Regions from separate parts of the Pseudobacillus sp. 179-B 2D1 NHS genome, predicted to be linked through region 3. Evidence: riboswitches for the same ligand, from Rfam matches in the RefSeq annotation. Region 3 holds a riboswitch; each other region holds the start of a gene.
What was found. A riboswitch is a leader RNA that binds a small molecule or an ion and turns the genes downstream of it on or off. The one in region 3 is predicted to bind S-adenosylmethionine.
Positions count from the first base shown of each region.

Region 1: it holds a riboswitch for S-adenosylmethionine, as region 3 does, so the genes downstream of both, ACH0BF_RS10955 (class I SAM-dependent methyltransferase) here and ACH0BF_RS19325 (Na+/H+ antiporter NhaC family protein) in region 3, are expected to answer to the same signal.
Region 2: it holds a riboswitch for S-adenosylmethionine, as region 3 does, so the genes downstream of both, ACH0BF_RS15175 (methylthioribulose 1-phosphate dehydratase) here and ACH0BF_RS19325 (Na+/H+ antiporter NhaC family protein) in region 3, are expected to answer to the same signal.

Region 1 covers NZ_JBIQDP010000009.1:50,053-60,067, forward strand. The annotation lists gene ACH0BF_RS10935 (DNA topoisomerase III) at 1-256, shown strand, start outside; gene metA (homoserine O-acetyltransferase MetA) at 398-1,306, shown strand; gene ACH0BF_RS10945 (carbon-nitrogen family hydrolase) at 1,407-2,192, opposite strand; gene ACH0BF_RS10950 (pyridoxal phosphate-dependent aminotransferase) at 2,289-3,485, shown strand; SAM riboswitch class I at 3,591-3,701, shown strand; gene ACH0BF_RS10955 (class I SAM-dependent methyltransferase) at 3,782-4,324, shown strand; gene ACH0BF_RS10960 (AAC(3) family N-acetyltransferase) at 4,305-5,117, opposite strand; gene ACH0BF_RS10965 (anthranilate synthase component I family protein) at 5,273-6,700, shown strand; gene pabA (aminodeoxychorismate/anthranilate synthase component II) at 6,697-7,284, shown strand; gene pabC (aminodeoxychorismate lyase) at 7,286-8,143, shown strand; gene ACH0BF_RS10980 (YsnF/AvaK domain-containing protein) at 8,213-9,190, opposite strand; gene ACH0BF_RS10985 (general stress protein) at 9,267-9,791, opposite strand; gene rraA (ribonuclease E activity regulator RraA) at 9,940-10,015, shown strand, end outside.
Region 2 covers NZ_JBIQDP010000015.1:19,909-29,923, reverse strand. The annotation lists gene ACH0BF_RS15190 (2-hydroxy-3-keto-5-methylthiopentenyl-1-phosphate phosphatase) at 1-223, shown strand, start outside; gene ACH0BF_RS15185 (1,2-dihydroxy-3-keto-5-methylthiopentene dioxygenase) at 291-803, shown strand; gene ACH0BF_RS15180 (2,3-diketo-5-methylthiopentyl-1-phosphate enolase) at 848-2,041, shown strand; SAM riboswitch class I at 2,148-2,250, shown strand; gene ACH0BF_RS15175 (methylthioribulose 1-phosphate dehydratase) at 2,315-2,947, shown strand; gene ACH0BF_RS15170 (VOC family protein) at 2,973-3,356, shown strand; gene ACH0BF_RS15165 (sugar ABC transporter substrate-binding protein) at 3,386-4,492, shown strand; gene ACH0BF_RS15160 (sugar ABC transporter ATP-binding protein) at 4,576-6,072, shown strand; gene ACH0BF_RS15155 (ABC transporter permease) at 6,073-7,077, shown strand; gene mtnK (S-methyl-5-thioribose kinase) at 7,092-8,375, shown strand; gene mtnA (S-methyl-5-thioribose-1-phosphate isomerase) at 8,332-9,399, shown strand; gene glsA (glutaminase A) at 9,708-10,015, shown strand, end outside.
Region 3 covers NZ_JBIQDP010000023.1:46,017-56,031, forward strand. The annotation lists gene ACH0BF_RS19310 (aldehyde dehydrogenase family protein) at 1-1,017, shown strand, start outside; gene ACH0BF_RS19315 (1-propanol dehydrogenase PduQ) at 1,100-2,242, shown strand; gene ACH0BF_RS19320 (glycerol dehydrogenase) at 2,351-3,451, shown strand; SAM riboswitch class I at 4,129-4,236, shown strand; gene ACH0BF_RS19325 (Na+/H+ antiporter NhaC family protein) at 4,346-5,626, shown strand; gene ACH0BF_RS19330 (ABC transporter ATP-binding protein) at 6,208-6,963, shown strand; gene ACH0BF_RS19335 (ABC transporter permease) at 6,964-8,889, shown strand; gene ACH0BF_RS19340 (YxeA family protein) at 8,910-9,269, shown strand; gene ACH0BF_RS19345 (response regulator transcription factor) at 9,407-10,015, shown strand, end outside.

The DNA.
Region 1 (10,015 bases), on a different contig from region 3:
TGTGGCCAAATTAACGAATGCCCGCTGTCCGAACTGCCATAAAAAACTTGAGCTTCGCGGGGAAGGAAAAGGCCAAATTTTTGTCTGTAAATGCGGTTACAGAGAAAAACTGACGACTTTTCAGGAAAGACGGAAGAAGGAGTCAGGAAGCAAAGCAACGAAGCAAGATGTGAATAAATATTTGAAAAAGCAATCAAAGGATGAACCATTGAACACGGCTTTGGCTGATGCTTTAGCGAAGTTAAAGCTAAAATAAACAATCTGCCTGCAAAGAAGCGCTTCTTTGCAGGCTTTTTTTGTTTTCCTATAACCAAGCGAAAAAACAATCCTTGTGTTTTTTCAGCCAGGCTGTCTATAATAGTTTATTGAAAATTCAAAACTAAGAGGAGGTAGAAGAATGCCGATTAATATACCGCAGGAATTACCAGCACGGGAGGTTCTGGAGAAAGAGAATATTTTCGTGATGGATGTTGACCGGGCCCGCAGCCAGGATATCCGTCCTTTAAATATTTTAATTCTAAATTTGATGCCGGAAAAAGAAAAGACAGAAGCACAGCTTCTGCGGCTGCTCGGTAATACACCACTTCAAGTGAATGTATCTTTTTTGCATACGGCTACATATGAATCAAAGAATGTTAGCAGGTCTCATTTAGAGCAATTTTATACGACATTCGAGGAAGTACAGGACAGACGCATCGACGGTATGATTATTACTGGCGCGCCCATTGAACTGATGGACTTTGAGGAAGTCAACTATTGGGAAGAGTTGAAAGAAATCATGGATTGGGCTAAAACAAATGTTACGTCCATGCTGCACATTTGCTGGGGGGCCCAGGCTGCTCTTTATCATTATTTTGGCATCGGAAAGTTCGAATTACCTGAAAAGTGTTCTGGAGTTTTCAGCCATGTAGTGAATGAGCCGACTGTAAAATTAATGCGCGGCTTCGATGACATCTTTTATGCACCGCATTCTCGTTATACAGACGTGGAAAAGGAGCAAATTGAGGCGCACGAGGATTTGCAGCTTTTAGCTTATTCTGAAGAAGCAGGAGCATTTATCATTATGTCAAAAGATGAACGTCATGTCATGATTACAGGACATCTGGAATATGAGGCGAAAACCCTTGCTGAAGAATATGAGCGGGATTTAGCGAAGGGGCTCGAGATTCACATGCCAAAAAATTATTTCCCGGACAATAATCCGACAAAAAAGCCTGTTAATAAATGGCGTTCACATGCTCACTTATTATTCTCCAACTGGCTAAACTATTATGTATACCAAGAAACGCCGTATGAGTGGGATTGAAAGCGAAAGGAGAAAGTAAAGACAAGTGATGGCAGCCCTTGGGCAATTACTTATCGTTAATGAAAAAGACACCCGGGAAATTTCCCTGGTGTCTTTTTCATTAACGATAAAACTCTGGCCGGCGATCTTCAAAAACAGGAATCCGTTTTCTTATTTCTGACACTTTTGCAAGATCAATTTCTCCAATGAGCAGCTCTTCTCCCTCACCCGCTTCAGCAATAATCTCTCCCCATGGATCAATGATAAGGGAATGTCCGGCGAATTTGTTTTTAGGATCTTCACCGCTTCGGTTACAGCCAACAACATAGCTTTGGTTTTCAATTGCCCTGGCGATGAGCAATGTGCGCCAATGGTCTGTGCGGGCAAGAGGCCATTCTGCTGGGATAAACAACACATTTGCCCCTGCAAGTACGTGCTTTCTTAACCATTCTGGAAAGCGAATGTCGTAGCAAATGAATGCAGCCATTTTCTCATTTTCAAGTGTAAATAAGCCATCTTCTTTTCCTGCCTTCAAAAACTTTTCTTCTTCCATGAGACGGAACAAATGCAGCTTGCTATATTGTTTCAATAATTCTCCCTGCTTGTTTATTACAAGTAACGTGTTTTCTACACCATCGTCTGTTTGGTTAGCTATCGAGCCGCCAATCAAGTGCATTTGATGTTTCTTAGCTTGCTCCGATAAAAAAGCAATGGATTCTTGCGCCTGTCTATCTGCAATTTCGTCAAGCCGTGTTAAATCATAACCTGTTGTCCAGAGTTCAGGCAGCACTGCTAATTGGCAGCCTTCATCGGCCGCTTTTTGCAGCCAATTTTCCACACGCCTGTAATTCTCTTGCGGGTTGCCAAAAGCAATATCCATTTGGATGACAGCAGTTTTCAATATCATTTCAGCCCCACTTCCCTTTCCGAAAATTCTTACTTTACTTTCTCTCCCTTTCGTTATACCATTATTAACTATAATTTGAAAGCGGGGGCTGCATACATGAAGACTTTTGAAACAGCTAATCGGCTTCAGGCTCTGCCGGAGCAATTCTTCGCTAAATTGGGCCAAAAGATCAAAGACGCCTCTACTGGCGGGCGCGAAATTATAAATTTAGCACAGGGAAGCCCAGATCAACCGGTGTTTAGCCATATAAAGACTGCGTTGAAAACAGCTGTGGACGATCCTGCCAACGATAAATATCCACCTTTTAAAGGGTTTGATCATGTAAAAGAGGCCTGTGCCGAGTTTTATCAGAAAGAGTATGGGGTAGAAATAGACCCTGCCAGGGAAGTAGCCCTTATTATCGGCGGCAAGGCAGGGCTTGTTGAGCTTCCACAATGTTTGTTAAACCCAGGTGATGTAGCGCTTGTACCCGATCCAGGCTACCCGGATTACTGGTCAGGCATTGCTCTTGCCGGCGCAGAAATGTATATGATGCCGCTAAGAGAAGAGAATGGTTTTCTTCCCCGGTATGAAGATGTTCCTGAAGAGATATTGAAAAAGACAAAGCTGCTGTTCATCAATTATCCCAATAATCCAACGGGGGCTATGGCGGACGCTGCTTTTTTTGAGGAGACTATTCAGTTTGCTAATCAGCATGGGATTTGTATCGTTCATGATTTCGCTTATGGAGCGATCGGTTTTGATGAGAAAAGGCCGGTTAGCTATCTTGAAATTGATGGGGCAAAAGAGATCGGCATCGAAATCTACACAATGTCAAAAACGTACAATATGGCAGGCTGGAGAGTTGGATTTGCTGTTGGCAACCCGAGCGTGATCGCCGCTATAGATTTAATTCAAGATCATTTACACTGCAGTTTGTACGGCGGCATTCAGGAGGCTGCGGCCGCGGCTTTACTCGGGCCGCAAGATGAGGTGCATAAACAACAAGCCATGTATGAAAAGCGCCGCGACTTACTCATTAATAGCTTGAATGAAATTGGTTGGGAAGTGACAGCACCGGAAGGGTCATTTTTTGCATGGTTAAAGGTGCCAGAAGGCTATACCTCTGAAGGATTCAGTGACCTTTTACTTGAAGAAGCAGGCGTCGCGTTTGCACCGGGAATTGGCTTCGGCGAACGCGGGGAAGGGTATGTCCGCGCTGGATTGGTAGCTTCAGAAGAAAAGATCAAAGAAGCCGTGCGTCGCATTTCGCAACTTTCTATTTTTAAAAATCAGGTTGACAATCGATTATAATCATGTAATAATTCGTATGAATTAATAAATTAATGCGTAAATTCAGAGTATAAATAGAATTTTACTTCAGCCAGCTTAAGGCTGATGAATTGAATAGAAACGAATATCTTATCAAGAGCAGGTGGAGGGACAAGCCCGATGAAGCCCGGCAACCGACCCGTATGTATACATGCAGGCACGGTGCTAATTCTTGCAGCGCAAGCTGACAGATAAGAGAGTGGAATAGCTACCAAACCTCTTCTTATCTGAAGAGGTTTTTTATTTTGTTTTTATTGTTAAAAAGGGAGGAATGGAAAATGACAGTGACAGACCAGAAAGGACTTGCAAAAGATCGCATTTTAGAATGGACTATATCAGCAGAAAGTTTTTTAGAAACAGCTAGCGTTCAACAGAACGAAAGTATTTTATGGATAGGATCAGCTTCAACTCCTTCACTAACAAGATGGGTGAGTGAAAGAGCTCAGATTACTGTAATTTCTCCTTCCCTTTTTACTTCTAAAAAAAGTCAATTCGATGTAGCAGCAGCTCAGCTTGGCATCCATTTTTTGGATGAGGGAGAAGAATGGCTGAGAAAAAGTTTTCATTTACTGAAGCCGGGAGGCCGCCTTATCATCGATTTAGCCGAAGCCATTACACTGGAGAACATAGAGGGAAAAAATTATATTAAAAGCCTCCCCGATTATTGGGATCTTTTAAGAGAAATTGGATTTGAAGCAATATTTGTTCAACAGATAACAGTCCGTTCCCTTGCAGAAGCAATGGAACAGGGATGGATAGAGCTGACAGAAAGAGCGATGTTCCCGGCTGTTGTGAATCGCTTTATTGCTTTGAAAGGTTAGTAAGATAACGAGCCGTAAAGTCGATGAGTGGTCGGATTTCGATAAGCTTGCAAGAGGCTTGAGCAACTGTGCCATTTGTCATTGTGTGTTCCTTCTCGAAGGCTCGGCCAATTTCATTAAATTGTTCAGAGTTTTCTTCAAGCTCCATATAAGTTTTCCAAATGCGCTCACCATTTTCTAGTATGGCTGAGCCTTGCTCAAAAGCTTTACGGCCGTCATCTGCCCGAAATTCACCAAGGTGCATAGCTGTACACGTGCTGTAATCCGTACCGATAAATAAAACGGATGCATCAAGATCATATAACCTTGCAAGCGGCGACTGCTCTCCAAATGCAAAGTCAATCGAGTGGTTATCGATAATGAAGGAAGCATATTTTCCCCAGGCTGTAAATGAGCTGGAAGGATGGAGGCTCCGTTTTACACCGGGAAACGTACGGAATAATTCCGCGATACGCCCCATACCAACAGTAGGAGTGATATCTGGTAAATAGGCAGGCATAAAATACCGGATACCTGGCCACCACTCTTCGGGTACAGGCGGATTTTGCCAATATTTTGGATCGGTATTATGAGTAGTCTGCGAAGGCATAACAATTGTCCCGCTATTCGAAACAGCGGCCATTAATGCTTGAATGACGGTAACTTCTCCACCAGCTATCCATCCGAGTGAGCGCAGGGAAGAGTGTACCATAACAGTCGAACCAGGTTTTATTCCAAGAGAATGAAGGTCTTTTTGCAATGTCTCTGTAGTAATGAATGATTCTGTTTGTTGAACTAAACGATTACCTGTCATCAGCTTCCTCCGTTATTTTCATCTATTTTCTTCTATTATAAAAGATAGAGATGACCATGCATAGGAGCTGCAACAAAAATACTATTTCCATGCTTTTTTCTTTCCGCTTTGTCTAGTATGATGAAAAAGACTAAGAAGGAAAAGGGTGAAAACCAGTGAATGAACGACGAGTGTTTTCTCGAACGATTCCCTATAATAGCGAAAAGTTTTTTCATCAATATAAATGGCTAGCTGGGGTGGAATCCCATCATGTTCTTCTCGAAAGCGGAAGGGGCGGGCGTTATAGCGTAGCCGGGTTGTCGCCGCTTGCGGTTGTTTTTTCAAATGAGGAGGGCATTGAAATTCAGACTGCCGGTCAAACAGAAAAAAGAAAAGGAGTCCCGCTTCCAGAGCTTGAAAGTTGGTTAAAAACATATCAGCTGCCTAAGCAAGAAGGCCTGCCTGATTTCCAGGGGGGGGCAATCGGTTACATCAGTTATGATTATGTTCGTTACATTGAGAAATTACCGAATTGCGCTGAAGAAGATCTGGGATTGCCGCTTCTTTATTTTCAGATCTTTGAGGAGTGGGCTATATTTGACCATCAGGCAAAAACACTCTGGTTGCTCGTTATAGATGAGGAGGCAGCAGAAGCAGAAAGGAAATTGAATGAAGCAGAAAGAAAATGGACTGCTTCTTTTAATGAAGAAGAAAAACCTTTAGAAGTAGCCGTAGCCACGGGCGAATTGGAAGTCTCTTTTTCGGAGGAAGCTTTCCAGGCGGCAGTGGAAAAAACCAAACAATACATCGCTGCTGGAGATGTATTCCAAGTGAATTTATCTGTTCGACAGTCTAAATCTCTTTCCATCCCGGCCATGGCTGTGTATGAAGAGTTGAGGAAGTTGAATCCGTCTCCTTACATGGCATATATTCATACTCCTGATTTTCAAATTGTATCGGGCTCTCCAGAATTATTGATCAAAAAAGATGGAACAAATTTAAGCACGAGACCAATTGCCGGCACTCGGTCGCGAGGAAAAGATGAGGACGACGATTTGCGGCTTGCTTTGGAATTAATTGAGAATGAAAAAGAACGCGCCGAACACGTCATGCTCGTTGATTTAGAGCGAAATGATTTGGGCCGAGTGAGTGCGTACGGTTCGGTTGAAGTGGATGAATTCATGGTCATTGAGAAGTATTCGCATGTCCAGCATATTGTTTCTAATGTACGTGGAAGGCTTGCTGAGGGAAAAACAAATGCAGAGGTTGTTCATGCTGTTTTTCCGGGTGGGACCATTACCGGCGCCCCCAAAGTCAGAACGATGGAAATTATTGAGGAGCTAGAGCCAGTTAGGCGCGGCCTGTATACAGGATCAATCGGCTGGATTGGTTTTAATGAGGATATGGAATTAAACATCGTGATTCGAACAATGATCGTTCAAGGCCGGATGTGCCACATTCAGGCGGGTGCTGGGATTGTGATCGATTCTGACCCAAAAAGCGAGTATAAAGAATCCTTGAAAAAAGCCAAAGCCGTTTGGACTGCGAAAGAGATGGCTGAAAAGAGAGTGTCACCTGTTCAAGCAGGAGGAGAATGCAGATGATTTTAATGATTGATAACTATGATTCTTTCACTTATAATCTCGTGCAATATTTAGGGGAGCTTGGTGAAGAATTAGTTGTAAAGAGAAACGACGAAATTACTATAGAAGAAATCGGAAAGTTGAATCCCGATTTTTTAATGATATCACCAGGTCCTTGTACACCAAACGAAGCAGGAGTCAGCTTAGAAGCCATTCGTGCATTTGCCGGTAAAATCCCTATCTTTGGCGTGTGCTTGGGGCAACAGTCCATCGCCCAAGTATTTGGGGGAGAAGTGGTTCAGGCGGATCGGCTCATGCATGGGAAGACGTCGCCTATGGTCCACGACGGCCGAACGATTTTTGAAGGCTTGCCTAATCCCTTTCCAGCTACCCGTTATCATTCGTTAATTGTGCGTAGAGAGACATTGCCAAGTTGTTTTGAAGTTTCTGCCTGGACAGAAGAAGGAGAGATTATGGCTATCCGTCATAGAGAGCTGCCCATCGAAGGGGTACAATTTCATCCGGAGTCCATTATGACTTATGGCGGGAAAGAAATGCTGCAGAGTTTCATTCGCTATTATCGAAAAGCAAGGATGAAGGTATAAGGTGTTTATTTATATCAATGGAGAAATTGTATCAAAGGAACAAGCTGCCATCTCACCTTTTGATCATGGTTTCTTATATGGGCTTGGTGTATTCGAAACCTTTCGAATATATAATGATCATCCTTTTTTACTCGATGATCATCTGGAGCGTCTGAACCGCAGCTTGCGCGCATTAATGATTGAGAAAGAATTTAACCGTATAGAAACGACAGAGCTGCTCCAGCAATTATCACAGGTGAATGGATGGAGACATTCTTATATTCGTTTTAATGTTTCAGCGGGTAACGGTGAAATCGGCTTGCAGACAGCCGCTTATGAAGCACCTAATGTAATTGTTTTTCAAAAACCGCTTCAACCACCTGATGGGCTGCTTGAAAAGAAAGGCACATGGCTAGCGACAAGACGGAACTCACCTGAGCTGAATGAGCGGCTGAAATCTCATCACTATTTAAACAGTATTGCCGGCAAGAGAGAAGTAGGAGACGATCCATCTATAGAAGGGATTTTTCTTAATAAAACCGGAAATGTAGCTGAGGGAGTTGTTTCCAATATTTTTTGGGTAAAGGAGCGCACGCTTTATACCCCAGCTGTTGCTGCAGGAATTTTAAATGGAGTAACTCGACAGTATATTATGCACCGGGCAAGAGAAGCCGGAATGGAAGTAAAGGAAGGTTTGTTCCTTCCCATAGAAGTGGAAGAGGCGGATGAAGTGTTTTTTACGAACTCCATTCAAGAGATTACTGCAGTTAGTCAAATAGACGGCCAAAGGTTTCCCGGTAAGCATGGAGCATGGACAAATAAACTTTTCTCCTGCTATGCATCTGATCGTGAAATTTTGTGGAGCAGACAACAGAATTAAAAGAAAACGCTGCATTAAGCAGCGTTTTCTTTTAATTTATGCCCAAGACAGGCACCATTTGTTTTTTTATTAATAACGATCGTGTTGATCTAAATGGTCCTTTGAATTGTCGTCATGGTATCTGTTGAGAAGGGGATCATCCATATCGCGGCCTTCTACCTCGATATCTCCTTCTTTAGCAATATGTGCTTCTTCGCGTTTAACAGTGTCACTCACTGTTTCTGTGTCCTGCACTTTGCGTTTGCCGATAATTAATTCCTCAGAAACAACGGGTTTCTTAGTTACTTCCACACGTTCTTCAGTGATAGGAATGCGAATGGTGTCATCCTCACCAACAATTGGAGAAGAGTCTTGTGCGGAAACAGCATCATTCACTGGACGGCGCTCCACGTACACCTCATCGCGCTCTACATTAACGTTAATTGTGCGTGGCTCTTCTACGACCTCTTTTTCCACGTAGACTTCGCCTTTTTGGATACGCTCTTTGTCTACTTCAAGGCGTTCCTCGCGAAGGCGAAGGCGTTGTTCATCGGTTAAGTCATCGTTCAAATCTGCACTTGCATGTAGGCTGTTTACATCAAGCTCCGGTGCTCTATCAGCGCGGACGCCTTCTACCTGGCCATCTGCTGCCACATCACTCATACCGAGAGTATTAGCTCCAAGATTAGCATCTGCACTATCTGTTAAAGTATGATCACGATATAGTTGATCGTACTCTCTATCTACGTAAAGAAGGATCTTTCCATTGTCAATGTCATTGTAATAACGATCGACTTCTGTATCCTCTAATCCCATGTTTCTTAATCCGCCTCTTACTTCATCCTCTCCGGATAGAAAAGCCATAAATTTATCCATCCATGAACCGCCTGTATTGGCTGATTCTACTTCTACTCCTGTACGTCCTCTCACCATAGAAATATTATCCGCGTTTTTAGCGACCGCATAAATGTCTGCTTCTGCGTATCCTTCTGCTTTTAGTTGATCAATTTTTGTAATAACTTCTGACTGATTGTCAAAAACGCCGATAAATTTTTTATTGTTATTCATAATATAGCCTCCTAATAAAAAGTTCTAATGACCCATGGTTTTTACATACCCTTTGTGATATAATTAAAACTTTTATTTACTGGTAATTTCTGTAAAGTGATTGCTGGTCAGGCGGAAGAGGAGAGGTATCTACTACCGGGAATTCGTCTGTTTTATCCTCTGTCTTATGTCGCTCCTGAATAAACTGGCGTCTTTCCGCTTCTTCTTTGTCAGGAAGAGGTGCCTCATCTGATCCCGCAGCCGCTTCAGCAGCAGAATGGAGAGTTTCTTCAGCACCTTCTTCATCAGTTACAAGTAAAATCAAATCATCTTCTACGTTTTTGTAATAGGTCTCCGCGTCTTTTTCAGATAAACCAAACTCAAGCAGGTACTCTTTTACAGGTTTTTCTTTTGAAAATATGGCTTTCACTTTCTCGGTGATCGATGGCCCGGCAGAAGTGACTGTCGCTCCTGATCGGTTTTGAAGCATTAAATGAAAGTCGGCATCTTTGGTGACAGCGTACAGCTGATCAGTCTCATATCCCTCTACTTTCAATTCTTCAATTCGGCGAATGGCATCAATTTCACTGCTGCATAAACCAATGACTTTTTTGTTGGACATTTTCAATCCTCCTAGTGATCATGCGGGTCATCACTTTAATAAATACCCGCTGCCTATAGATAAAAACATGTAAAAAAAAGAGGGAAAACAGGAAAGAAGAGGATGTGCGTCGAAGGGAATACCTATCAAGACAAAGGAAGGGGAGAAAATGATGGTTGAAACAGGTATAAAAACAGCTGATTTATGTGATGACTTTGCTAAAGAGTTAAGTGTTTGCTACCTCG
Region 2 (10,015 bases), on a different contig from region 3:
CTGCAAACCAGCCATCATTCGCCATACTGCAAATTCGAATATGTACAGCGTTGTGATTGGTGATTCAGTGACAGACTTACAAGCAGCAAAAATTGCCGATTCTGTTATTGCTAGAGATTACTTATTGGAAAAGTGCAAAGAACTTTCTATTCCTTTTCAGTCATTTGAAACATTTTATGATTGCATTGAAATTTTAGAGAAACTAAAAGTAAACATAAAGTAAGCAGCTGTGCTTTTGACAGACTAATAGATAAATTTGGAATATTTATAAAAAATAAGGAGGGATAGTCATGACAACTATCAAAATTCAGGGAACAAATGAAGTGATTGAACAACAAGAAGAGGTAGTCTCCTTTTTGCAGCAGCAGGACGTTATTTATGAGCATTGGGACATTTCAAAACTTCCTGCACATTTACAAGAAAAATATATTCTAAGCGATGAAGAGAAACAGGAGATTTTAGATGCTTTTGATACGGAAATTAAAGACATCTCCAAAAGACGAGGGTACCAAGCGTGGGATGTGATCTCATTAGCGGACCATACTCCAAATTTAGAGGAGCTATTGAAAAACTTCCAGCGTGAACACCATCATACAGATGATGAAGTCCGGTTTATTGCAAGCGGACACGGTGTTTTCGTTATCCAAGGAAAGGATGGCCGGTTCTTTGAAGTGCATCTGAATCCAGGAGATCTTATTTCAGTCCCTGAAAGTGTCCGTCATTACTTTACCTTATCTGACGACCGTAAAGTAGTTGCCGTCCGCATTTTCGTAACAGAAGAGGGCTGGGTGCCAGTCTACTAAAACCTAATGAACAAAGCCACAGAATGACAGAGGAGGACAATTGCATGGGTGTAACAGCTACTTATCTGTTCCCGTCACATTCTGATCAGGAAAAAAAAGCAGAACAATATGCTTTAGGTCTCACGGTCGGTTCTTGGACAGATATTCCACATCTTGAGCGGCAGCAATTACAAAAAAATAAAGGAGAAGTTGTATCAGTAGAAAAAGGAGAGGAAAAGGATACAGTAAAGATTCATTATCCATCCGCCAATTTTTCCGCTGATCTTCCCGCTATTTTAACTACTGTATATGGGAAGCTTTCTTTCTTTGAAGGCCATGAGTTAATTGACCTAACATTTGATGATGAACTGCTCTCTCAATTCCCCGGTCCGCGGTTTGGAGTGAAAGGTGTGAGAGAGCAGTTAAATATACACGATCGCCCGTTATTAATGGCGATTTTTAAGGGAGTCATCGGAAGGGATCTGTCCTTTTTCTCTTCTCAATTGGAGGACCTGCTTGCAGGAGGCATTGACCTGATTAAGGACGATGAGATTCTTTTTGACAATGAACTTACACCCTTTGAAAAGAGAATAACAACAGCCAAAGAAATTATTGGCCGTCATTACGAGAATACAGGTCAACGTGCTTTATATGCGGTGAATTTATCAGGGAGGTCAAATAGACTTCATGAAAAAGCAGAGCGGGCACAGGAGTTGGGAGCGAATGCACTGTTGTTTAACGTTCACGCTTATGGATTAGATACGCTACAAACTTTGCGTGAAAACAACAACATTCGTTTGCCAATTATGGCTCACTCGGCTTTATCGGGTGTGTTGGCCGGACAGCCTGGTGGCTACTCCTATGCCTTGCTGGTAGGGAAATTGACGCGTATGACAGGCGGGGATTTCTCTTTATTTCCAAGCCCGTATGGCAATGTAGCGATCCCGTCAGCTGACGCCTTGGCGATTGGCAAGGCGCTTACGGAAGGAAGCCACTTTGAACAAACATTTTCTGTGCCTTCAGCCGGCATTCATCCAGGAATGGTGCCGCAGCTGTTAGGGGATTTCGGTAAAGAAAGTTTAATTATTAATGCAGGGGGAGGCGTATTCGGCCATCCAGATGGCCCAATAAATGGTGCACAAGCATTTCGGGCTGCAATTGATGCAAGTGTAAACGATATCTCATTGTTCGAAGCTGCTGAAACATCAGCGCCTCTAAAACGTGCTATTGAAGAATGGGGAGTTATAGCTAATTCCTAGGTTGCCTTTCCAGTTTTGGAGATACTTTATAAAAAGATCTTGACAGTTTTTGATGAACGTGACATAATCCTAGTAAATTTATGCGAATAATTAATTTAATAATTCTATCTTATCAAGAGCAGGCGGAGGGATGAGCCCTATGAAGCCCGGCAACCGACTTATTTAAGCACGGTGCTAATTCTCACAGCAGCAATGCTGAAAGATAAGAAGTTGTTTTTTTGAAAACCTCTTCTTATCGAAGAGGTTTTTTTGCAGAGAGGAAGTTGATGGAGATTGAGTATATTTATCACTCGTGCTCATGAATTGGCAGATATTAAAGATGAACTAGCGGCACGCGATTGGTTTATGGGGACCAGCGGAAATCTAGCAATAAAAGTTCAAGATGAGCCGCTGCAATTTCTTGTAACAGCCAGTGGAAAAGATAAACGAAAAAGAACAGCTGAAGATTTTTTAATCGTTGATAAAGAAGGAAATCCGATTGGTGAAACGAATGTCAAACCATCGGCTGAGACCCTGCTTCATTGTGAAATTTATGGAAGATCAAATGCCGGATGCAGCCTTCATGTTCATACGGTAGCTAACAATGTGATTTCTGAAATTTATGGTGATGAAGGAAAAGTCGTCTTCAAAGGACAGGAACTGATCAAAGCATTTGGCCGCTGGGAGGAAGACGCGGAGTGGGAAATTCCTATTATTTATAACTATGCTCATATCCCGACGCTGGCAGCTGCCATGATTCCATTCATAAAGGAAGACAAGGGAGCGGTGCTTATCCGGAACCATGGGATTACTGTCTGGGGAAGAGATGGGTTTGAAGCAAAGAAAGTGCTTGAAGCATGCGAATTTCTATTTCAGTATCAGCTCACCCTTCTTCAAGCAAAGGCAAATCTACAGGCGGTCAAATAACCGTAAAGAAAGGTGGGGAAAGAAGTTGATTAAGAGAATTGAGCATGCAGGAATCATGGTGAAGAATTTGGAAAAATCAATCTCATTTTATACAGATATAATCGGCTTTCAACTTTTGGGGCGTCTTGACCATCCAAACGGCCGAATAAAAATTGCCTTTATTGGAATAGAAGGTACGGATGGCACGCAAATTGAGCTGTTGGAAGGTTATAATGATTCGCTGCCGGCCGAAGGAAAAGTTCATCATCTTGCTTTGAAGGTGGATGGGATTGAAGAAGAGATTGCAAGATTGAAGGAAGCGGGTGTCCGTTTCATTGATGAGGAAATTACAACGCTGCCGAATGGCTCCCGCTATATGTTCTTTGAAGGGCCGGATGGCGAGTGGCTTGAATTATTCGAAACTAATTAATTTACAGAAAATATCAGGGGGAGTTTAGGATGAGAAAGATATTTAAGAAACTGGCCGTATCCGGCTTAACTTTAACATTGCTGCTGACGGGCTGTTCAGGGGGCGAACAAGGTGCTTCGTCAAACGAAAAGAAGCCAGGAAAGATTGAAAATGTACCTGAGAGATTTGCAAATGGTGAAGAGGTAAAGGTAAAGGTCATCCGTAAAATTGGCGGCGATGATCATACAGCGCAATTTTTAGCAGGCGCAAAAAAAGAGGGGGAGGATCTCGGTTTCAAAGTGGATGTCTTCACAGCAAACGGTGACACAGCGAAGTTCCACGATGCCATTGAACAAGCTGCCAATCAGGACTATGACGGAGTAGTTATCTCTCATGGAGATGATGCAGCAACAGTAGATGCTGTGAAAAAGCTAAGAGAGAAAGGCAAGAGTGTTGTCACCTTTGATTCTGTGGAAGATTTAAAGAGCGTAGACGGTGTGACACTAACTTCTCAAGATGATAAAGCATTGGCCACTTTGAGCTTGGACCAATTGGTGAAGGATTTCAATGGCAAAGCAAAAATTGCTTACCTGTGGGTAGACGGTTTCCCGCCAATGGTTCGCCGGAATGCCGTATATGAAGAAACTTTAAAGAAAAATTCAGGCATTAAAGAGGTAGAAAGATTCGGAGTAGCGGCTGCTGATACATCCGTTCAAACACAAAATGCTGTTCAAGCCATGCTGAAGAAATATCCGAAAGGAAAGTTGGATGCCATTTATGCCACATGGGATGCATTCGCCATCGGAGCCGCGCGTGCAATTAAAGAAGCAGGTCGCGATGAAGTGAAAATTTATGGAATTGATGTTTCCAATGCCGATTTACAACTCATGCAGGAAAAAGGAAGCTCCTGGAAGTATACAGCCGCAGTAGATCCGGCGCTGATCGGAAAAATTGATATGAGAATTTTGGCGAAGAAACTTGCAGGAGAAGAAACACCGCAAGAATATGCATTAGATGCCAGTTTAATTTCGCAAAAAGAATTATCTTCCTCTAAAGAGACGGTGAATATGGAAAGCTTAAAGAACGTTGTTCCGAACTGGGGAAAATCGGATGAATTTGAAGAAGAGTGGATGAAGACATTGAAAGAACATTATTAAGAAAAAAGAGCATTCGCTTAGTTTTTAGCGGATGCTTCCGTTTTTCCTAATTGCCATACCCATTTCATGAGAAGGGAACGAACATGATGATTGAAATGAAAAACATCTCCATTGATTTCCCAGGGGTGGCGGCTTTGAAGAATGTGAATTTTCATGTGGAAAAAGGAAAAATCCACGCCTTGATCGGTGCCAATGGAGCGGGAAAATCCACATTGATGAAAGTCCTATCCGGAGCTTACGACCATTATCGGGGCGAAATTTATTTTCATGGGGAAGAAGTGACACTTCGCTCTCCAAAAGACGCTAAACGATTAGGCGTTCAAATGGTGTATCAAGAAGTTGACACAGCTCTTATTCCTTATCTAACGGTTGGCGAGAATATCATGTTGGAGCAAATGATTCATCGCATGGGCCGAAAGCAGCTCATCAACTGGAAATCGATCCATAAGCAGGCAGCTGCTATCCTGACCCGTTTGCATGTAGCCATTTCCACCTACCAACGAGTCGATGAACTCACACTCGCTGAAAAGCAAATGGTGTTAATCGCCAGAGCGATTTCCGATCAATGTAAATGTTTGGTGCTGGATGAGCCAACAGCCCCATTAAGCCAGGCAGAGACAGAAGAGTTATTTCGTTTAATCCGTCTATTAAAGCAAGACGGAGTAGCGATCATTTTTATTTCTCATCGCCTGCCAGAACTGTTTGCTATCTGTGAAGAAATAACTGTCATGAGAAATGGTGAACTTGTGATGAAAGAGGAAACGGCTGTTACTTCTCCTAAACATGTCATTGAACAAATGCTTGGAAAATCATTAGAAGAGCAATATCCTCCTCATCAGCCAACAACAGGAGAAACCATTCTTGAAGTGAAAGGCCTGTCTGACAATGGCATGGTAAAAAACTTGAATATCCAAGTAAAAAGAGGAGAAATTGTTGGAATCGCCGGTCTTGTCGGCGCAGGCAAAACGGAGATCTGCCAGGCGTTGTTTGGTGCTTCTCCGCAAACATCAGGCGATGTGTTCATCCAAGGAAAGAAAGTGAAAATCACTTCTCCTTCTGATGCAGTCCGGCATGGAATGGTTCTTGTTCCGGAGGAAAGAAGAAAAGCGGGAATGGTTGTTTCTGAATCTGTAACAACGAATTTAACGGTTTCTAGCATGAAGCGATTCTCCAAGCTTTTTAGCTTAATTGATTTTAAGGCAGAAAAAAGAGAAGCTGAAAAAATGGTCCAACGGCTTGGTGTTGTCACTCCATCTATAGAAACAACAATCGGAAATCTATCAGGCGGGAACCAGCAAAAGGTGGTCATTGGCAAGTGGCTGATGGGCGACGCCGATGTCTATATTTTCGATGAGCCCACGAAGGGTGTGGATGTTGGAGCGAAGCGGGAGATTTTCGGGCTGATTGCCGAGCTGGCGAAGCAAGGAAAAGGGATTATCTACGCTTCAAGTGAACTGGTGGATATTCTTGGAATGACAGATCGGTTATATGTAGTCTATGACGGAGAAGTGGTCAAGGAAATAGAAACAGGTTCTACAAACGAAGCAGAAATTCTATATTATTCAACAGGAGGAAAGTAGATGGACACTGAACAAACCATCGCAGTGAAAACTCAGTCCGTGAAACAGTCTTTTCAATTGTTTGACTGGTTATATAAGTATGGCACGATTGTGACGATCGGGCTTTTGATCGTCATCTTTACCTGGGCCAACCCATCCTTTATTGAAGGGGAAAACATTATTAATATCTTACGGTCGATCTCCATTGTAACGATCATTGCCATTGGTGTGACTATCTCTCTGTCGATCAATGGATTTGATCTTTCTGTCGGTTCGACTGCATCTCTGGCGAACGCCATTGTAATTTCAATGTTTGTCTGGTATTCCCAGAACATCTTTATCGCATTGATTGCTGTGTTAGCTGCTGCGCTTATCGTGGGAGCATTGAACTCTTTATTGATTGTGAAATTTAAGATTCCTGATATGCTTACGACTTTGGCTATGATGTTTATTATTCAAGGGGTAGCCCTCACCTACACAAAAGGGGCAACGATTACACAAAACATGGTTATGCCAGATGGCACATTCGCCGCAGGAGCGATCAGCCCGTTATTTGAAAAAGCAGGGCAGGTGCCTTGGATTATCATCGTTATGGTCCTTGCTGTTGTTCTTGTACACATCTTTTTATCTTACACAAAGCATGGAAGATACATGTATATGATCGGCGGCAACCAAGAGGCGGCCAGATTATCAGGGATACCGGTTAATAAGTACAAAATGATTGCTTACTTGCTTTCCGCTGTTTGTGCAGCCATTGGAGGGACGGTGCTTGCAGCCCGAGTGATGACTGCGGAAATTAATGCAGGTGCTCCATATTTAATGGATGCTGTGGCTGCCGCTTTTATTGGATTTGCTGTATTCGGGGCCGGCAAGCCGAATGCAATTGGCACATTTATTGGAGCTGTGCTGATTGGAATTTTGCAAAATGGGCTTGTGATGATGTCTGTTCCATATTATGCGATGGACATTGTTAAGGGAGCCGTTTTGGCTTTTGCATTAGGGCTGACTTACTATAAGCAGAGATAATGGAGGGGACTTATTTGAAAGATTTTACTTCAGCTTATTTTACGATGAATGAAGCAGATGCAGTAGAATATGCGCAAAAAAGATTAGATATTTTTGCTGAGGATGCCGATTTGGAATGCCGTGAAATCGGGGATGGCAATTTGAATTATGTCTTTAAGGTCGTTGACCGTCGAAGCGGCCAGTCCATCATTATTAAGCAGGCAGGACCAGTAGCTCGTATTTCTGATGCCTTTAAGGTTTCTCCGGACCGCAATCGAATTGAAAGTGAAATATTGGCGCTGCAAGGCGAATTGGCTCCCGGCTTTGTGCCAAAAGTTTATTCCTATGATCCTATTATGAACTGCTGTGTGATGGATGATTTATCTGATCATGAAATCATGCGTTCCGCTCTTTTAAAGCATAAAAAATTCCCGTTATTCGCTGATCATATTACGACATTTCTTGCCCGTACCTTGCTGCTTACCTCAGATGTCGTCATGGGACATAAAGAAAAGAAGCAGAGGGTACAGCAGTTTACAAACCCTGAACTTTGTGAAATTAGCGAAGATTTGGTTTATACAGAGCCATTTTATGACTGTGAGCAAAACGATGTATTTGAGGGAACGAAGGAATTTGCCCGTGAAGTGATTTGGAATGATGAAACGCTTAAGCTGGAGACAGCAAAACTAAAGTTTGATTTTATGACAAAGGCCCAATCTCTTCTTCATGGCGACCTTCATACCGGTTCGATTTTTATTAAAGAAGATTCTACGAAAATGATTGATCCTGAGTTTGCTTTTTATGGGCCGGCTGGCTATGATATCGGGAATGTAGTAGCAAATCTTATCTTTGCCTATGTTCATGCGAGCTATACAATAGAAGAAACCGAAGAAAGAAACGATTACCTGCAATATTTAGAAGAAACAATTATTCAAGTGATTGAGCTGTTTGCAGAGAAGTTTATCCAGTTGTGGGATGAGACAGTGACAGAGCAGACAGCAACTCTACCAAGCTTTAAAGAGTGGTATTTGGATTCCATTCTTGAAGATACCGCTGCGGTTGCTGGACTTGAACTGTGCCGGAGAGTAATCGGTATTGCTCACGTGAAGGATTTGACATCGATTTCTTATGCAGAAGACCGGGCAACAGCAGAGAAAATTTGCTTAACGGCCGGAAAAGCATTTATCCTTCAGCGAGCAGGTATTCGGGCAGGCACTGATTTTGTGCAGGTACTGCGCCAGAGTGTAAATCAGTTTAGTAAAGGGGCAATCAGCGATGACAACACCAGTAGCAGCCATTCAATCAGTCCGGTTAGATGATGATAACGATGCTCTTGTTCTTCTTGACCAGACGTTGCTGCCAAATGAAAAGGTTTTTCTTCAGCTTTCAAAGGTAGAAGAGATTTGGGATGCAATCTATCATTTAAAAGTGAGAGGAGCACCTGCTATCGGCATTGCAGCAGCTTATGGTGTTTATTTGGGCGTAAAGCGATTAGAAGCAGTAACCTTTACCGAGCTGGCAACTGAATTTGAAAAAGTAAAAAAGTATCTGGAATCCTCCCGTCCAACAGCTGTCAACTTGTTTTGGGCCTTACAGCGGATGGAAGACCGCTTGCACATTGAAGCAGATAAGGATGTAGCCGTTATTAAGCGGGCGTTGAGAGACGAAGCCGAAACGATCCGTGAGGAAGATGAACAGGTGTGCTTGGCCATCGGCGAACATGCGCTTTCGTTATTAGAACCGGGATGGGGGCTTCTCACTCATTGTAATGCAGGCACGATTGCAACAGCTAAATATGGAACGGCTTTGGCGCCTATCTATTTGGGGCAGGAACGGGAGTACAATTTCAGCGTATATGCGGATGAAACAAGACCGCTTCTCCAGGGGGCCCGCTTAACTGCATGGGAACTACAGCAAGCTGGAGTAGATGTCACGTTAATTTGTGATAACATGGCTTCTCTCGTTATGAAAGAGGGCAAGGTGCAAGCGGTGTTAGTCGGCTGTGACCGGGTGGCTGCCAATGGGGATGCAGCTAACAAAATCGGCACATCAGGATTAGCGGTGCTGGCCAAGCATTATGGCATTCCGTTTTATGTATGTGCTCCGCTGTCTACAGTGGATTTAAAATGTGCATCAGGCGATGATATTCCAATTGAACTTAGAAAAGCAGAAGAAGTGAGTGCTCAATGGTATGAAAAACCAATGGCCCCGGAAAATGTGAAAGTGTACAATCCGGCTTTTGATGTTACTGATCATGAATTGATTACTGCCATTGTTACAGAAAAAGGCATTGCTTACGCACCTTTTGAAAAAAGTTTAGCTGAATTGATAGAGAAAGAATAATAAGCAGCAGGTCAAAGGCTTAATTACAGCCTTTAGACCTGCTTTTTTACGTTGCTCTTAATAAAGGATCGCTTACTTTAGATAAGTTGATCATTTTTCCAAATATACAATAACTGATCCCGGATAAATAGTTTGTCATCCCCGATAAACAACTTTATTGGAGAAAAGTCGGCTGCTTTTAGTTGTTATGACATGATAAGAGGGTAAAGGGAGAAAAGGCACCTGTATCAAGACGCGTGGATAAACTGAATTTATTTAGCTGAGACTAATATTGTCTTTACGAAACGAAAGAAAAGATGGTGATTAACATGCCTTGCTACTCAAGCGAGAAATTAAACGGACTAATAATGGAAGCAAAGAAGTATACAGCACAGGGAAAAGTAGCCGATTATATCCCAGCACTAAAGAAAGAAAATCCCAATGACTTGTCGGCAGCTATCTTTCATCCCGACGGAAGGTGCATTTCTGCCGGGGATGTGGACCAAAAAATCACGTTGCAAAGCATTTCTAAAGTACTGACACTTGCGCTTGCCTTGATGGATTGCGGAGAAGAGCGTGTGTTTGAAAAGGTAGGCTATGAGCCCACAGGGGACCCATTCAATTCTATAGTAAAATT
Region 3 (10,015 bases):
TCTCCATATGGCATCATTGGTTCCATTACGCCTACAACAAATCCGACGGAAACAATTATTTGCAATTCGATCGGAATGATTGCAGCTGGCAATGCAGTCGTATTCAGCCCTCATCCGGGTGCCAAAAATACTTCGCTAAAAGCGATAGAGGTGATTAACCAAGCTATTGTAGAAGCAGGAGGACCGAACAATTTAATCGCCTCTATTACAGAGCCTTCCATTGACCAAGCAAATATCATGATGAATCATAAAAAGATTAAGATGCTTGTCGCCACTGGCGGCCCTGGAGTGGTGAAGGCAGTATTAAACTCAGGGAAAAAAGCAATTGGTGCAGGAGCGGGAAATCCACCAGTTGTTGTAGACGAAACAGCTGATCTTGAAAAAGCTGCGAAAGATATCGTTGACGGCTGCAGTTTTGATAATAATTTACCGTGCGTGGCAGAGAAAGAGGCATTTGTTGTTGAAGCTGTCGCTGATTATTTGGTTTTTCATCTGAAAAAGAATGGCGCCTTTCATCTTCATAAAAAAGAGCAAATTGAAAAGCTTACAGAGTTAGTAGTAGATAAAGGACATGCAAATAAAAAATTTGTCGGGAAAGATATTAGCTATATCTTACAGCAAATAGGCATTCAGGTTCCTCAAGGAACACGCATTGCCATTATGCATGTAGAGGCAAATCATCCGTTAGTTTCAGCAGAGTTAATGATGCCTATCCTCCCAATTGTTCGTGTAGAAAATGTAGATCAAGCGATTGAATTGGCAGTAAAAGCAGAACACGGATTTCGCCATACATCTATTATGCATTCTAAAAATATAGATAACTTAACGAAATTTGCTGCAGCTATTCAAACAACGATTTTTGTTAAGAATGGTCCATCTTACGCAGGACTGGGTGTGGGCGGTGAAGGCTATACAAGCTTCACCATTGCAGGACCTACTGGAGAAGGGTTGACTTCGGCGAAAGATTTTGCGAGAAAAAGAAGATGTGTTCTCGTAGATAGTCTGTTTATAAGATAGAAATAGAAAGGTCGTCGCTTAAAGTTTCTATGTTAAAAACGAGCGGAGGGGTGGAGCAAAATTCCTCGGAGGAAAGCAGCCAATGAAAACGTTTTGGATACAGCCAAAAATTTATTATGGAAGCAATTCGTTAGACTATTTAAATGAATTAGACGCAAAAAAAGTGCTCCTTATAACAGATAAATACACCATTCATTTAAATGCGGAAGAAGAAGTGATCAACCGTTTAAAATCAGCATCAGTTAAAGTGTTTTCTGAGATCGAGGATGCTTCCTCATTAGCGGTTGTAAAGAAGGGGCTGGCCTGCTTTTTACAAGAAGATCCGGACTTAATGGTTGCGCTTGGGGGCACAGCAGCCATTGATGCGGCTAAAGCTATCCGTTTTTTCTGTCACCAACCAGCCGTTCATGGCAGCAGAAAAAAACTGCCGTTTGTTGTTATACCGACAACAAGCGGCACAGGATCAGAGGTCACTCCTTATTCTGTCATAACGGGGGGAGAAGATAACGAGCGAATGCCTTTACATGATGAAAGAATGCTGCCCGATGCCGTGATTTTGAATGCACAACTAACCGTGGTCACTTCTCCTTCTGTGACAGCTGATACGGGGATGGACTTGCTTACTCATGCGATAGAGTCATATGTTTCATTAGAAGCGACAGAATTCACCACTCTTTTTTCTGAAAAAGCGATAAAATTAGTGTTTACACACCTGCTCAGAGCTTATCGGTTTGGAGAAGATTTGACAGCGAGGGAGAGTTTGCAGCTTGCTTCTTGTATGGCAGGATTTGCTTTCGTCAATTCTTCTTTAGGGGTGAATCATAGTATAGCTCACGCCATGGAAGCGGAGTTTCCGCTATCTCATGGCCGAATTAATGCGATGCTACTTCCTTACATCATAGAGTACAATGGAGGGCTATGTGACGGCACTCTCCATTCCTCGGAAGCAGCAAAAAAATACATGAATATCGCAAACATGCTGGGACTTCCCTGTTCAACGGTAGAAGAGGGGATAAGAAGCTTGTCCACAGCGGTTAAACTCCTAAATAAAAAATTTAATATTCCGTTAACTTTTCAGGATAGCTTGATTGAAAAAAATACTTTTGAGAAGAGCATTCCGCTCATCGCCAAGAAAGCACCCCAGGATGTTTGTACAGCTGGAAACCCAAAGCAGGTGAAAGAGATGGATCTCGTCTACCTGTTAAAGTGGGCATACACAGGCTGACCCGTTCACATTTTGTGATGTGAAAAGTTCATTGTGAAATAACATGCCATGTAGTAGCTGAAAAGCAGCAATCTCGCTGTAAAAATAATTATTCAATGGGAGGTTCCTATGACCAATATTATCTTTGTATCGCCGGGTAAATATGTACAGGGCAAAGGAGCTTTAAACAGTATTGGAAAATATGTAAAACAGCTTGGACAAAAGCCGTTGATTTTAGCTGGAAAGACGGCGTGGGAAGTGACAGGTAAAGGGATTAAAAGCAGCTTGCAGGCAGAAGGCATAGATTTTCACTCTCTTCAATTTAGGGGTGAATCGTCTATTAATGAAGTGAACCGGATCAAGAAAGAAGGAGAGGCACACTCAGTGGATATGGTCATCGGAGTAGGTGGAGGAAAGGCGCTCGATACGGCAAAAGCGGTAGCTGACGAGCTGAAAGTAAAGGTAGTTATCGTGCCTAGCATTGCCTCGACAGATGCCCCGACAAGCGCATTGTCCGTCATTTACACGGATGAAGGTGTCTTTGAGGCTTACAAATTTTATAGTAAAAACCCCGACCTCGTTCTTGTGGACACGGCCATTATTGCTAAAGCACCTGCAAGATTATTCGCTTCAGGAATTGCTGATGCAATGGCTACATGGGTAGAAGCCAGAGCGACATTGAATAGTAATGGCACCGCTATGGCTGGCGGGAGGACAAGCATTGCAGCGAGAGCGATTGCCGAAATGTGTGAAAATACGCTGTTCAATCATGCGATACCAGCATACAAGGCGGTTCAAAAAGGCGTTGTCACAAAGCATGTAGAAGCCGTTGTAGAAGCGAATACGTTACTGTCTGGATTAGGTTTTGAAAGCGGAGGGCTCGCAGCCGCTCATGCCATTCATAACGGATTCACAGAGCTAGACGGCGACATTCACCATTTAACACATGGTGAAAAAGTCGCTTATGGCACGCTTGTGCAATTAATGCTAGAGTTTCACCCGGAAGAGGAATTGCACAGGTATATCACATTTTATCGCAAGCTGGGATTGCCTACTACACTGAAAGAATTACACTTAGAGGACGTATCCTATGAAGATCTGCTGAAGGTCGGCCAAGCCGCCACTCAAGAAGGAGAAACAATGAAGAACTTATCCTCTGACATTACTGCTGAAGATGTGGCAAATGGCATTCTAGCTGTTGACCAGCTGAGTGCGCCAGTAGGAATATGAAGAAGATTGAAATGGGCTGCGTACCAGTAGGCTAAACGAGACAACCCGAGTAGAGGCAGCTGAAATTGGCAAAAAAATTCGAGATACAATATTATTTATTTTAGCTCCCCGTTAGTTGTGCCAAAAGGCAGCTATCATGTTAAATCGTAGGCTTCAAATACAGTAGCTTTAAAACGTTTTACGTGTATGAATAAAATCTTTGAGTGTAAACAATGATATTTTAATCCCTCTTTTCTATAAAAGGCAGGTCTATTCTAAGGCAAACCCGCGCATGTTGAATCCTCTTTTTTAATGCGTGGGTTTTTTCTAATGCAAAATCAGATTAACATTCCAAATATAGCCTTCCCAAGGAGCAAAAAGAGCAGAAGCCACAGAGGAAGAAATAGCCGGAGTCATTATGGTGGCTACATCATTAAACGGAGATGTTAAACTTTTTAGCAGGAGGATTTATTTATCGTTGTAAAGTCGTGTTCCTTTGACGGCACCCTTTGTAAAAAATTATGCGAAAATGATGATATAACTGTCACTGGCCTGTATTTTCTAGTATTAGCTATACTTTTTAAGTCCTCATATAATCTTCTATCCGTCATTTAAAAATATCCATAATTTTTTTGTTGATAAAGGAATAAAAATCATGTAGTCTTTTAGTTGCTGTGACAAAAAAATAAGATTTTTTCTTCTTATCAAGAGAGATGGAGGGACTGGCCCGATGAGATCTCGGCAACGGAACTTAGTGATTAAGTTGCTGTGCCAAATCCAGCAAGCAAAGGCTTGATAGATAAGAGGAGTGTTTTATAGATATAAGGCCTCTTCTTGTCGTTCAAGATGAGGTCTTTTTTCGAGGCAAAGAATGGGCAAAAGACGTGTCCCATTTTATTTTTTGGAGGTGGAACAATGAAGAGAGGGAATCCATGGGCGTTGATCCCATTTGTTGTTTTTTTAATTTTATTTATTGGTTCAGGGGTTATTACAGGTGATTTTTACGCCTTCCCTGTCATTGTAGCCATTGCTATTTCGGGCGCTGTGGCTCTGGCGATGAATCGAAAAGAACCCTTTGGGCGAAAGGTGGATATTTTTTGCCAGGGCGCAGGAAACGTAAATGTGATGCTGATGGTTGTTATTTTTCTATTGGCGGGAGCCTTTTCAGAAGTAGCAAAAGGCATGGGGGCAGTGGACTCTACTGTTAACTTTGCTTTAGCGGTTGTTCCGCAAAACTTGCTTGTCGTAGGCTTGTTCGTCATTGCCTGCTTTATCTCCCTATCCATGGGTACATCAATGGGAACGATTGTTGCATTGGCGCCAATTGGAGTGGGGATAAGCGAGCATATTGACCTTCCCATGGCTTTAGTCATGGCGGCGATTATTGGCGGTTCAATGTTTGGCGATAATTTATCCTTTATTTCCGACACAACCATTACTGCCGTTCGTTCACAGGGCGCACAAATGAAGGACAAATTTAAGGTGAATTTTTGGATTGTGCTGCCGGCAGCTATTGTAACGGGTGTTATTTTAGGGGCTATCACAATGGGGGAAACGGCGCAAGTGGAACATTTAAGCTATAATTGGGTAAAAATTGTTCCCTATGTTTTAGTCATTATTCTAGCGTTAACTGGAATGAATGTTTTTCTTGTGCTAGCACTTGGAATTGTTCTCGCTGGAGCTGTTGGCTTAGCGGATGGCAGCTATCATTTAATGAGCCTTTTGCAAAAGATGGGCGAAGGAATGGCTAGCATGTATGAAATGGCCTTTCTTGCGATATTAATAGCTGGAATGGTGGAGGTTATTAAGTTTAACGGCGGGATTGACTTTCTGCTTCACCTCGCAACAAGAAGAATTAAATCGAAAAAGGGTGCTGAATTTGGGATTGCCGGTCTTGTCGGCCTAACGAATTTATCGACGGCTAATAATACGATTGCTATTTTAATTGCTGGTCCGCTTGCAAAAAATATGGCTGATCAGTATGAAATTGAGCCGCGAAAGTCTGCGAGCATATTAGATATCTTCTCCTGTGTGATTCAAGGACTTTTGCCGTATGGAGCCCAATTCCTGGCAGCCGCAAGCGTAGCCGGAATATCGCCAGTGAGCATCGTACAATACTCTTTCTATCCAATCCTTATAGGAATCTGCGGAATCATCGCTATCCTCATCGGATACCCGAAAAAAAAGCAAGTCTGAGTTTCACCACTTTAAACAAATGGAGAGCCTATTCCGTTTGTTTAAAGCGGTAAATATTTAATATATCGGTGATTGCTCTCGAATTCATTGAAGTTTGGAACATTTGACTGCGTCCTTTCGATAGTTTACTTAGTTAGAATTTTAACTGGAATCATATTTATGGGTGTTACTCTTTCGCTTTAAATGCCGTTTGTAAAAGTCAAACTTTTACGAACGGTTATTTTTTTATCCAAAAAAGGCTGTTTTTCACTTTGTTTAAGTCTAAAAATTATTTTCGAACATTTTTGCTAGCATGGATCATACAAGAAGAGCGGGAGCGGATTCGAAGGCAGCAGCGTGAAGGAATGGATGTGGCCTATATAATTTATCCTTGTTACGATCATCCTTATAATAAAAGAGGGAAACGGACCTTCTAATTTGACGATATAACAGATTAAATGCCGATGAAAAATTAATAGAAACCATAAAAGCAAATCCAGATGAGGATTTGCTTTTATTTTTAAGGTTTATTTAAGGTTTGGATTAAGGTGGTGTAAGGTCTAGGAATTATAATCATCATTAGTTACAAGGAGGGCATATCAATGAAAACCATTTTACAAGCAAAAAACGTTCAAAAAATATTTGATACAAAAGGAAATGTTTATAAAGCATTAGAAGATATTGATTTGAAAATTAAAGAGGGAGAATTTATCGGCATCATGGGACCTTCTGGTGCTGGGAAATCGACATTATTAAATGTTTTGTCCACTATAGATACACCAACATCAGGGGATATTATCATCAATGATCAACATATTGTGGGCATGAAAGAAAAACAATTAGCGGAGTTCCGCCGAAATCAGCTTGGCTTCATTTTTCAAGATTATAACCTTCTGGATACGTTAACGGTTAAGGAAAATATTCTACTTCCACTTGCATTATCAAAAGTTTCAACTAGTGAAATTGAAAAACGTGTTGAACAAATTGCAGAGACGTTTGGAATACGTGACATACTCGATAAATATCCCTATCACATATCAGGCGGCCAAAAACAGCGAACAGCGGCATCAAGGGCCATTATTACTAACCCAAGCCTAATATTGGCGGACGAACCAACAGGTGCATTGGACTCAAAATCCGCAACCAGCTTGCTAGAAAGTTTGTCTATGTTAAACGAACAGAATAACTCGACGATTATGATGGTTACGCATGATGCTTTTGCCGCCAGCTTCTGCAAGCGAATTTTGTTTATTAAAGATGGCAAGATCGATGTTGAGATTCATAAAATACGGCAATCCCGTGAAGAATTCTTTCAAAAAATATTAGATGTTCTCGCTTCACTTGGGGGTGGCCGTTAAATGTCGCTATTTAGCATTGCAGGGAAAAATATAAGAAAAAATTTTAAAAATTACTTTTTATATTTTGCTTCGATAACTTTTAGTATTGTGATTTACTTTACATTTGTTTCATTGAAATATGATAAAACAATCGCTGCCACGTCGGAATCTTCAACTAAAATTAGCTCCGTTTTTAATGCTGCATCGGTTGTGTTGATCATCTTTGTTGCAATTTTCATCTGGTATTCGAACTCTTTCTTTACAAGGAAACGAAAAAAAGAGATCGGACTGTATTCATTGTTAGGTGTACGCAAGAAACAAATAGGTTGGATGCTGTTTTATGAAAACTTTTTAATGGGAGTTATAGCCCTTTTTATTGGAATTTTGCTCGGTTCCATTTTATCCAAGTCTTTTGTTCTAATTTTAATGAAGGTGATGGGCTATGATGTGATCGTAAATTTTGCTGTTTCGCCTGCTGCGATTATAAACACTATTATCGTGTTTACTCTCATTACAGCTGTTACCTCATTTTACGGTTATAGATTAATTTATCGATTTAAGCTGATTGAGTTATTTCAAGCGGACAAAGAGAGAGAAAAAGAGCCAAGAGCATCTTTGTCTATTGCCGCATTATCCATTATTTTTATTGGGATTGGTTACTGGCTCGCTCTTCAAAACATAATGGAATCAGAAGTTTGGAGAAAAATCGGTTTCATGGTAACACCACTTACCATAATCATCTCCGTTGTTTTAGGTACTTATTTATTGTTTAGCACATTAACTGTCTATCTATTGGGTCTTTCAAAAAAGAACAAGAGGAAATTTTGGAGAGGGATTAATTTAATAAGCACATCTCAACTTCTGTATCGCATGAAAGGTAATGCACGCATATTAACGATCATTGCCATTCTCAGTGCGACCATATTAACTGCTGTTGGGGCTTCCTATAGCTTGTATTATAACAATAAAGGGAACGCTAGGTTAGCAAATCCAAATAGTATGATGTTCATAAACAATGATGAGCATATAACGAATAAGGTGAATGATAGAATATCGCAAGAAAAGGACCATAGTGTCATCTATCATAAAATTATTCCCACCTTACAAATTGAGGTAGATACTTCTAGTTTAAATAGCAAAATGGGTGAAGTTAAAACGATTTATACCATTATCTCAAATAATGCTTTTAATGACATGGCAAACCTTCAGGGAAGAAAAGTCCATCTTTCACTGAAAGGAAACGAGGCAGCCGTACTAGATGCAGGATACTATGAAGGGTTATCACCAGAATATATAGGCTCAAGCATTCCTTTACATGTAGGTGACCTTGCAGAAGATCTTACGTTTAAAAAGCTGATGAAATATAATGTCCTTAATATTCAGACTGCAAATGTTACTGTGGTGACAAGCAATCAATTATTCTCCCAATTAGAGAAAAAAACAGACCCTGTCAACATGGAAGCCTATAAATTTTCCAATGAAGAGAGTTCAAAAGTATTAAATGAAGAGGTTCAATCTATTCTTCCTGAAGATGCAGGTTTCTCGAGTTTTTACAATGAGTATGCTCTTGGGATGGAGACAACAGGGTTAATGATCTTTATTGGTGCTTTCTTAGGTTTAGTCTTTCTTGCTGCAACGGGAAGCATCATTTACTTTAAACAGTTAACAGAGGCAAATTCTGATAAAGAGCGCTATGTGGTTCTCCACAAAATCGGCGTAAACAAAGAAGAGATCAGAAATTCAATTGCTAAACAGGTATTCTATATTTTTGTCCTGCCATTATTAGCAGGAATAGTACACAGTGCTATAGCATTAACTGCTTTATCAAGGTTAATGCAAACAAACTTGGTTATTCCTGTATTAATCTGTATCGGTGTATATATTTTCATTTACCTAATTTATTACTTATTAACAGTGCGAACCTACTACAAAATTGTGACTAAATAAAATAAGCGAGGAGTGGAACCATGAAAAAATTAATCTTAGCTGTTGGAATAGGGATAGTGATTATCGTTGGTGCTTTGATTTTTATGCAAAATGTAAATTTTAATCGAATAGGAACGGATAAATATTACACACAAATAAATGGAAAAGGAAGTAAAATGGAGGATAAAGGAAGCAATGGAGTTGTTTATGTAAGATATGAATATGAATTACCTGCTTATGATCAAGATGGCGACAAAAAAACATTAACATTTACTTCCGAAAAGCAACTACGGGAAAAAGCCTACTTACTTCTGTATACGAAAAGTGGAAAAGGAGTTACATCTTATCAGGAAATACCTGCTAAAGAATTACCTGAAAAAGCTGCCAAAATGTTAAAGTAATATTTTACCGAAATCAAGTTCAGAAGAATCCTTAATCATAAGGATTCTTTTTGGTGTACATGGAATGATAAGCCTATTATGGCATTAGATTTATTTGCTTTATAATGAAAGTACTGAAGGTATGGAGGTAGTAATGAATGACACTAAACAAAACAGTATTAATCATTGATGATGAGGAAGACATTTTAAGAATTATTAAAACGGTTCTAATAAAAGAAGGAATTGAAAAAGTTGTAACATCTACCACTGCTAAAGAAGGCTTTGCTCAATTCCAACAAACACAACCAGATCTTGTTTTATTAGATATTATGTTGCCGGATGGCGAAGGGTATGATGTATGTAAACAAATGAGAACTATCTCGAATGTGCCGATTTTATTTATATCAGCAAAAACGGAGGAGCTTGATAAGATCGTGGGCTTTGCTATAGGTGGCGATGATTATATAACGAAGCCATTTAGTCCTAAAGAAGTTGCGTATCGAGTAAAAGCGCAGTTGCGAAGAGCGGACTATACGCAAACGGATAACCAGACAGCGCCTGTTATAATAGCTGGTCCATTTAAATTAAACGAACAAAAAGCAGAGCTGTTAAAAAATGGGAAAATGATTGAATTAAAGCCGAAAGAACTCGGTTTAATGAAGTATTTCCTCCAAAATACGAATAAGGTGATTAGCAAAGAAAGGCTTTACGACACCGTCTGGGGTGAGAACTATTTTGGCTCTGATAATACGGTAATGGTACATATC